DNA from 2 places in the Dialister sp. genome. Region 1 is predicted to be linked to the other one. Evidence: riboswitches for the same ligand, from Rfam matches in the RefSeq annotation. Region 1 holds a riboswitch; the other holds the start of a gene.
The links. Region 1 has a riboswitch for S-adenosylmethionine ahead of metK (methionine adenosyltransferase). Riboswitches for the same ligand answer to the same signal wherever they lie in the genome.

Region 2: another riboswitch for S-adenosylmethionine. It lies ahead of ACFWUL_RS06845 (methionine ABC transporter ATP-binding protein); the one in region 1 lies ahead of metK (methionine adenosyltransferase).

The regions. Positions count from the first base shown of each region.
Region 1 covers NZ_CP181256.1:1,338,104-1,342,479, reverse strand. The annotation lists gene ACFWUL_RS05385 (Crp/Fnr family transcriptional regulator) at 1-303, opposite strand, end outside; gene hcp (hydroxylamine reductase) at 832-2,466, shown strand; SAM riboswitch class I at 2,836-2,937, shown strand; gene metK (methionine adenosyltransferase) at 3,007-4,191, shown strand.
Region 2 covers NZ_CP181256.1:1,702,413-1,706,788, forward strand. The annotation lists gene ACFWUL_RS06830 (ISLre2 family transposase) at 1-994, shown strand, start outside; gene ACFWUL_RS06835 (IS3 family transposase) at 972-1,457, opposite strand; gene ACFWUL_RS06840 (HTH domain-containing protein) at 1,486-1,872, opposite strand; SAM riboswitch class I at 2,264-2,367, shown strand; gene ACFWUL_RS06845 (methionine ABC transporter ATP-binding protein) at 2,430-3,467, shown strand; gene ACFWUL_RS06850 (methionine ABC transporter permease) at 3,448-4,101, shown strand.

The sequences.
Region 1 (4,376 bases):
TTCCGGGGCGTAAAAGGTGACGGAGGCATTGCGGCTGTGGGAACAGGCGAAGTTTTCACCGAAGAGTTCTCCCTTTCCCATGCGGACGAGAATGGTTTTCTCTCCCCATGCGTTATCTTTCGTCATGTACACGTGACCCTGGAGGATGAGTCCCATACAGTCAATGGGGTCGTTTTCAAAATAGATATAGTTTCCTTTTCTGTAATTTTTGATAAAGCAGCCGGATAGGAGAATGATCTTCTGTATCCGGTCTTTATCCATGCCCTGAAAGAGGGGGAGGCTCTGTAAAAGTGAGTAGTCCATGTTTGGCTCCAGTCAGTTATTAAGGAAGCGCTGATTAATTCGTAGAGTCAGATTTCATAAGGATTTTTATGCACTGCTTCGTCATAGCTCTCCTTAAATAGCTCGCTATTCGCGTCGAGCTATTCCTCGCATTGCATAAAAATCCAAGAATGAAATCCGACAACAATTTAATCAGTGCTTCCTTAAATCGGGGGTTGCGATGATGGTCAATCATATGGATGGACCTAGGGGTTGTGGGTTGTAGCTTCAACGTTGCTTCGCTTATTAAAGCGGGGGCCGTTGGTGAATTTGCCGCCTTTGGCGGCTGCGACACCTTATGCTCCCGGTGCGAAGCACCCACAACCCGGTGGGACCAGCGAAGCGGCGTCCCACCTGCAACCTTTAGCCCCATTCATACGTTGCGATTTACCTTTGTTTTACATTATATGCTCTCTCTGTTGCACAGGCAACAATATTTGGAACTTAATTATTCTATAATATTACAGTACCCAATGTGAGAGTCGTAGGAAGTATACAGGAGGAAAAGATATGCAGGAGAAAATGTTCTGTTTCCAGTGCCAGGAAACCTATGGGAATAAGGGATGCACCAATGGCGGCGTCTGCGGCAAGCAGCCGGATACCGCCCATCTGCAGGATGTGCTGATTTATGCCACCAAGGGCCTTTCGGAAGTGGCTACGGCCTGGAGAAAGGAAGGCCTTTCCGTTCCCCAGGATGTGAACCATCTGGTGACGGTGAACCTTTTCGTCACCATTACGAATGCCAACTTTGATAATGATTTCATTACGAAGCGCATCAACAAGACCCTGGACGTGAAGAATCACATGATTTCCGAACTGAAAGACAGCACCCACCTGTCCCGTGCCGCTTACTGGGATGTGGATGAGAAGTATTTCAAAGATGCCTACCCCTTCATCGGCGTACTGGCAACAAAGGATGAAAATATCCGTTCCCTCCGGGAACTCATTACCTACGGACTGAAGGGCCTTGCCGCCTACAGCCATCATGCCAATGTGCTCCATAAGGACAGTGAAGAAATCGATGCGTTCCTCCAGGAAACCCTGGCAAAGACCCTGGATGACAGTCTTTCTGTGGACGATCTCGTGGCCCTCACCCTGAAAACCGGGGAATATGGGGTAAAGGGTATGGCCATGCTGGATGAGGCCAATACCTCTGCCTATGGCAACCCGGAAATCACGGAAGTGGACATCGGCGTCCGGAAGAACCCGGGCATCCTCATTTCCGGCCATGACCTGAAGGACCTGGAAATGCTTCTGGAACAGACGAAGGACACCGGCGTGGACGTCTATACCCACGGCGAAATGCTGCCGGCCCATTACTATCCCTTCTTCAAGAAATATAAAAACTTTGCCGGAAACTACGGCAATGCCTGGTGGAAGCAGAGAGAAGAATTCGACTCCTTCAATGGCCCCATCCTCATGACCACGAACTGCGTGGTACCGCCGAAGGACAGCTACAAGGACCGCCTCTGGACCACCGGTGCCGTTTCCTTCCCCGGATGCGGCCACATCGACGACAAGGACGGAGTGAAAGACTTCAGCCCCATTATCGAACAGGCAAAGAAATGCCGGGCTCCCAGGGAAATCGAAACCGGCAAGATTGTGGGCGGCTTTGCCCATAACCAGGTCTTCGCCCTGGCGGACAAAGTGGTGGACGCTGTAAAGAGCGGCGCCATCAAGAAATTCATCGTCATGGCAGGCTGCGATGGCCGGGCCCGGAGCCGGGAATACTACCGGAACTTTGCCCTTGCCCTGCCGAAGGATACGGTGATCCTCACCGCAGGCTGCGCAAAATACAAGTACAATAAGCTGGATCTGGGCACCATCGGCGGCATTCCGCGTGTCCTGGACGCCGGCCAGTGCAACGATTCCTACAGCCTCGCCCTCATCGCCCTGAAGCTGAAAGAAGTCTTCGAACTGGACGATGTGAACGACCTGCCCATCGTGTACAATATCGCCTGGTATGAACAGAAGGCAGTCATCGTGCTCCTGGCTCTCCTGTACCTGGGGGTAAAGAATATCCACCTGGGACCGACTCTCCCTGCCTTCCTCTCGCCGGCAGTGGTAAACGTGCTTGTCAACAATTTCGGCATCGCCGGCATCACCACCGTGGAAGACGACATGAAGTTGTTCTTTGGTAAGTGATCGTGGCATGGTTTTGTATAGTGTCATAAGCATGATAATGGATATTGTGGAAGTGGCTGAAGGGTAACGCCTTCGGCGAAGTGGCTCAAGTGGCTGAGGGGGTGGAGCGGCGCACAATATTTAGAAGCGCTGCGGAATTTATATTTTGCAGCTTCCCTGCAAAATACATCATTTGTGCCGCTTTATGAATTGATGCGGCACACCAACCCCTCGGGCGGAGCCCGTTACCCCTCAGCCACTTGAGTCACCTCAGCCACCTGCACGTAACCATTTCATCCTATGTGTCATTTCCAGCTCAAACATACATTCCTATTGTCAACAGTTGCCAAATCAATGAATTAACGTTATAATAATACTCAAGTGAATTAAGACTCATCAAGAGCAGCTGAGGGATTTGGCCCTATGACGCTGCAGCAACCATTCCGACAGGAACCGGTGCTAATTCCATCAGCATTTGCTGGCAGATGAGAGAAGAAGCTCTCCCTGCGGAGAGCTTTTTATTTTACTATTCCAGATATCCAATAGTGAGGAGGATTTTATATGTCAAAAAAAGTTTTATTTACTTCCGAATCCGTTACCGAAGGACATCCTGATAAGATTGCGGACCAGATTTCCGATGCCATTCTCGATGCCATCCTGGAACAGGATCCCAATGGCCGTGTAGCCTGCGAAACCATCGTCACCACCGGCCAGGTCCATGTATTTGGTGAAATCACCACCACCACCTATGTGCCGATTCCGCAGGTCATCCGTAAGACCATCAATGATATCGGCTACACCGATGCCCGTTATGGTTTTGATGGGGAAAGCGTCGGCATCAATGTAGCCATCGATGAACAGTCTCCGGATATCGCCATGGGCGTGAACCAGTCCCTGGAAGCCAAGGAAAACAAGGCTGACAAGTACGATATCGGCGCTGGCGACCAGGGCATGATGTTCGGCTACGCTTCCAATGAAACGCCGGAATACCTGCCCATGCCGATTGCACTGGCTCACCGCCTGGCACGCCGGCTCGCTGAAGTCCGCAAAGATGGGGAAGTACCGTACCTCCGTCCTGATGGAAAGACACAGGTCACCGTGGAATACGATGATGGCAAGCCTACCCGCGTGGACACCGTCGTTATTTCCGCCCAGCACAACCCTGACGTCACCCATGACCAGATCGAACAGGACATGATCAATAAGGTCATCAAGAAAATCATTCCGGAAAAATTCCTGGATGAAAACACAAAGTACCTCATCAACCCCACCGGCCGTTTCGTTATCGGCGGACCCCAGGGCGATGCAGGACTTACAGGCCGTAAGATTATCGTCGACACCTACGGCGGCATGGCCCGTCATGGCGGCGGATGCTTCTCCGGCAAGGATCCCACGAAGGTTGACCGCTCCGCGGCCTATGCTGCCCGGTATGTAGCCAAGAACATCGTGGCTGCCGGCATTGCGGATAAATGCGAAATCGAACTGGCCTATGCCATCGGCGTAGCAGAACCGGTTTCCATTTTCGTTGATACCTTCGGCACCGGCAAGATCGATGATGAAAAGATCGTAGACCTCATCCGGAAGAACTTCGAACTCCGTCCGGCAGGCATCATCGATATGCTGAACCTCCGCCGTCCGATCTACAAGCAGACCGCTGCTTATGGTCATTTCGGAAGAACTGACATCGACCTGCCCTGGGAACATACGGATAAAGCGGAAATCCTGAAGAAGGAAGCAGGACTGTAAGAGAGCTGCGCTCAGGTGGCTGAGGTGGCTCAAGTGGCTCAGGGGAAACGCCCTTCGGGCGAGGGGATGGTGCGGCGCACAATTCATATGGCGCCGCAGAGTATATAATTTGCAGTTTCGCTGCATAATACATACTCGTGCCGCTTCATGAATTGATGCGGCACACTTTCCCCTTGGCCGAAGGC
Region 2 (4,376 bases), 360 kb from region 1:
CGAAGCAGCAGATGCAGCTATGGAGCAGGCCGAGAAGAGAGTACCGGAGGACGGGCTGCTGGCTATTGAGGGCGATGGGATTGTAATGAAGCAGCAGGCGGACCCCGACACCGATACCAAAGGCGGCCAGAACATAGAACTTCACCGAATCCAGGTCTATGAGGGCGTCGAGAAGAATGGGAAACGTTCGAGACTGACAGGGTACCACTGCTTCTCTGGAACGGATAGGAAAAGGCTGGTTGAACTCGTCAAGGTGTGGGTGCATGGCCGGTACAATCTGAGCGAGATTACAGTACTTTCCAACGGGGATGGCGGAGCAGGATATAATTTCGGTGACTTCGACGATATAGTCGAGGGATGCAAGACACATTACCATTTCCGGGACAGATACCATGTGAATGAGAAAGTGCGGACCCGCCTCAGCTTCTGCCCACGTGGATTCATCGATAAATTCGTGCTTGAACTGAATAAGAGCAGAAATGTCATCACAGATATGAAGCCATATCTGGATGCGGCTGCCAGCTACGCAGAAACAGAAGAACAGGCCGAGCAGGTACGGAGACTGGCAGACTATCTGAGTCGCAACGCCGACTATATCCCGGGCATCCGGGAGCGCGGAATCCGAACCGATATCCACCTGGGGGCAGCTGAAAGCAACCACCGACGCTATAGCTACCGTCTGAAAAAGCAGGGGCGCAGCTGGTGCAGGATAGGTATGGATTCAATAGGCACGCTGATTACTGCTACCCAGAATGACACTTTGGAAAAAGCCCTGATTTACTGTGCTGCAGGCAAAGCCTACAAGAAGATGGACCGGCAGATGCATAAGGCGGTCGTAGCAGCCGTAAAAACGAACCGCAAAGCCGCCAGGGACGCTAAATGGCACAGGAACGCACGGAATTACCGTCCCGGGTGCCTGGAAGGCCGTATAGGCGTATATGGAGCGACTTCAACTCCGATGGGCCAGCTTGCTAAAGCGATACAGATTTATTGAGAAAGCAGAGGCTGGGAAACCTGATAACGTCGACTGTCAAATAAAGTACCGAGAAAACCTTGACACATACCAGGTTTGCAACCACATTTCCTGTCTGCAAATCCCGCAGAATCTTTCTTCGTGGGTTCAGCTTTCTGAGAGGGCATATGAGATTGTACTTGTTCATCAGCCGTAAAACTTTCTTCCGGTTCATAATGATCGGCGGGGTCATATGCAGCAGGGTCATATGGATTTCCCGGGCCCCCTTGGGATATCCATCCATGTTGTATGCACGCAGAATGAGGTCAAAGTCTCGACGGTCTCTTTCTTCACGGGCTGCACGGAGTGGTGCGGCGTTCAGCCATGCATAGTATCCGCTGCGGGAGACACTGGCTATATTGCAGAGATCTTTGATGTTGAGCCGATTCCCCGACGCCTGCGTAGTTTCGTAGATGATTTCAAATATACTGGAGGAGTCATTCATGAGCACTGCACCTATTTTCTCGAAATCCCTACAGATGTAATTTTTTTAAAAACTCCACCTGTTGCTGCAGGTATTCCACCCTGCTTTCGAGACGGCTTAGAGGATCTTGCCCGCTGACGGCCGCCGGGCCTTTGGAGGGGCCCGGCGGCTTGCGCCCCTCGTGGAATTCGCCGTATTTGGCGTACTCATCCTTGATGTGCTGAGTAATACTCCAAATCCTTCTCTGCCCAATAACGTCGGCTGAAAAGCCATGGTGCTTCAGAATGTCCCTTGGCAATGCGCCCTTTTGGTACTCGGCATAGAATTTTTCTTTGAAACTCTTAGTCAGCATCAATGTTGACCTTGTAACGCTGAAAACGTTGGGGTTCAGGATTAAATCGGCTATCTGTTTGTCGGTAAATAGTTGTTTGCTCATGTGCATCCTCCTTGAAATGATGTAGATTGAGCATACCATAGGCACCGAGGTTGTGTCTAACAGGCCGGACCATGGTTGGCGCGCCATCCAGACCTGCGTCACGCCTAAAGGCGCCTGGAGTGGGGAGGAAAACTGTGAGGACGTGTCCAAAATATGGGGGCCTCACTTTCGGACGTGTCCACTCCTCGGGATCCAGTTTACTCCTCACTCCTCACTCCTAACTCCTCACTCCTAACTATTCATCATATGGGCCCTGTTCTGCCTGATTCCGATTTCGCCAAACTGCTCTAGTCTCCAGCTATCCCCCGTTATAGCCAAAAGTTATATTGACAACACTTTTCATGAATAGTATTATAAGTGCAACCCTTTTCGTAAGGGTCAATTTTACATGGATTCATCATGAGTGGCGGAGGGACTGGCCCTGTGAAGCCACGGCAACCATTCCGGTAGGGAAACGGTGCCAATTCCAGCGAGTGTAAACTCGAAAGATGATGTGGATAATGACTTTCATCTTTCGATGAAAGTTTTTTATGATTCAAAACGATAAGGAGCCCTGAATGATTGAACTTAAACATATAACGAAATTATATGGCAGTTTCAAAGCACTGGACGACATCAATCTCACCATTAAGGATGGAGAAATCTTTGGGATTGTAGGACAGTCCGGCGCCGGTAAGTCCACCCTGATCCGGTGCATCAACATGCTGGAACCGCCTACGTCCGGTGAAGTACTCATCGACGGCAAGGACATGACAAAGCTCACGAAGACCCAGCTTCGGGAAGAGCGAAAGAAAATCGGCATGATTTTCCAGCATTTCAACCTTCTCTCCAACCGCACCGTGGCCGGCAACGTGGCATTCCCCCTGGAACTGTCCCATGTGCCGAAGGCGGAGCAGAAGAAACGGATCGACGAAATCCTGGATGTCGTAGGCCTTACGGAATACAAAAACAAGTATCCCTCCCAGCTCTCCGGCGGACAGAAACAGAGAGTCGGCATTGCCCGGGCCATCGTTTCCAACCCTTCGGTCCTCCTTTCCGATGAAGCCACCAGCGCCCTGGATCCGGAAACTGTAAAATCCATCCTCCAGCTGCTGAAGGACATCAATAAAAAACTGGGCATCACCATCATCATGATTACCCACCAGATGGAAGTGATCAAGGAAATCGCCGAACAGGTGGCGGTCATCGAAAAGGGCCGCATCATCGAACAGGGCAGCGTGGTAGACCTCTTCACGAACCCCCAGACCGAGACACTGAAAAAGTTCGTAGGCTCCGTCATGTCCTCGGACGTGCCGGAACAGCTCTCCCACATGAATATTTCCAAAGAGAAGAAAACGGACAGCGACCAGACCGTGGTGAGCCTCAAATTCCGGGGAGATGTAGCCAACGAACCGATCATTGCAAACCTCATCAAGAAATACAATCTGGACGTCAGCATCCTTTACGGTTCCATCGACTACATCCAGAACGTGTCCTTCGGCCGCCTCATCATCATGATCAACGGCAGCGAAGCAGATATGAACAAGGCCCTGGGCCATTTGAAATCTTTACCCATTACAAGCGAGGTGATCGGATATGTCTCCGGCAATAACTAATCTTCTTCTGAAAAGTCTGGCAGAAACGCTCTACATGCTTTCCGTTTCCGCCTTCATCGCCGCCATCATCGGCATTCCCCTGGGGATCCTTCTGGTGGTAACCGAAAAAAACGGCATTCTCTCCTGCCCGGTGCTGAACAAGCCCCTGGCCTTCATTATCAACCTCATCCGCTCTATTCCGTTCATCATCCTCATGGTGGCCATCATTCCGTTCACACGGCTCGTAGCCGGCACATCCATCGGTACCACCGCCGCCATCGTCCCATTAACCATTGCGGCTATTCCTTATACCGCCCGTATGGTGGAAACCTCGATTCGTGAAATTCCCTTCGGCCTCATTGAAGCCGCTGAATCCATGGGCGCTTCCCCCCTCCAGATCATCTGGAAAGTCCTCATTCCGGAAGCCCTCCCCTCCATCATTGAAAGTCTTACGGTAGTCATCGTCTCCCTCATCGGTGCATCCGCCATGGCCGGCACCATCGGCGGCGGCGGCCTCGGTGACCTGGCCATCCGCTACGGCTACCAGCGCTTCCAGGCAGATGTCATGATTGCCACCATCATCGTCCTGGTCATCATCGTCCAGCTCATCCAGCTCATCGGCAGCCGGCTTGCAAGAAAAGCCGATAAGCGGTAAGGAGCTCTGCCTCAACCTCCCGCTGAAATCTCCGGTAACATCCGGTGTTTAGTTAGGAGTGAGGAATGAGGAGTGAGAAGTGAAGGTGTGCCACTTCAAAATAATAGGGCGGCACGTAATTATATATATAAATGGTCCCGTTGAAATAAATTCTAGATTTGGAATCTATTATATCTAATTAGCGGCGCTATATAATTTGTGCGCCGCCACCACCACTCCTCACTCTGAACTGGCCCCCTTGTCAAGGACACAATTAAAAGTGTAGTTTGAACCCC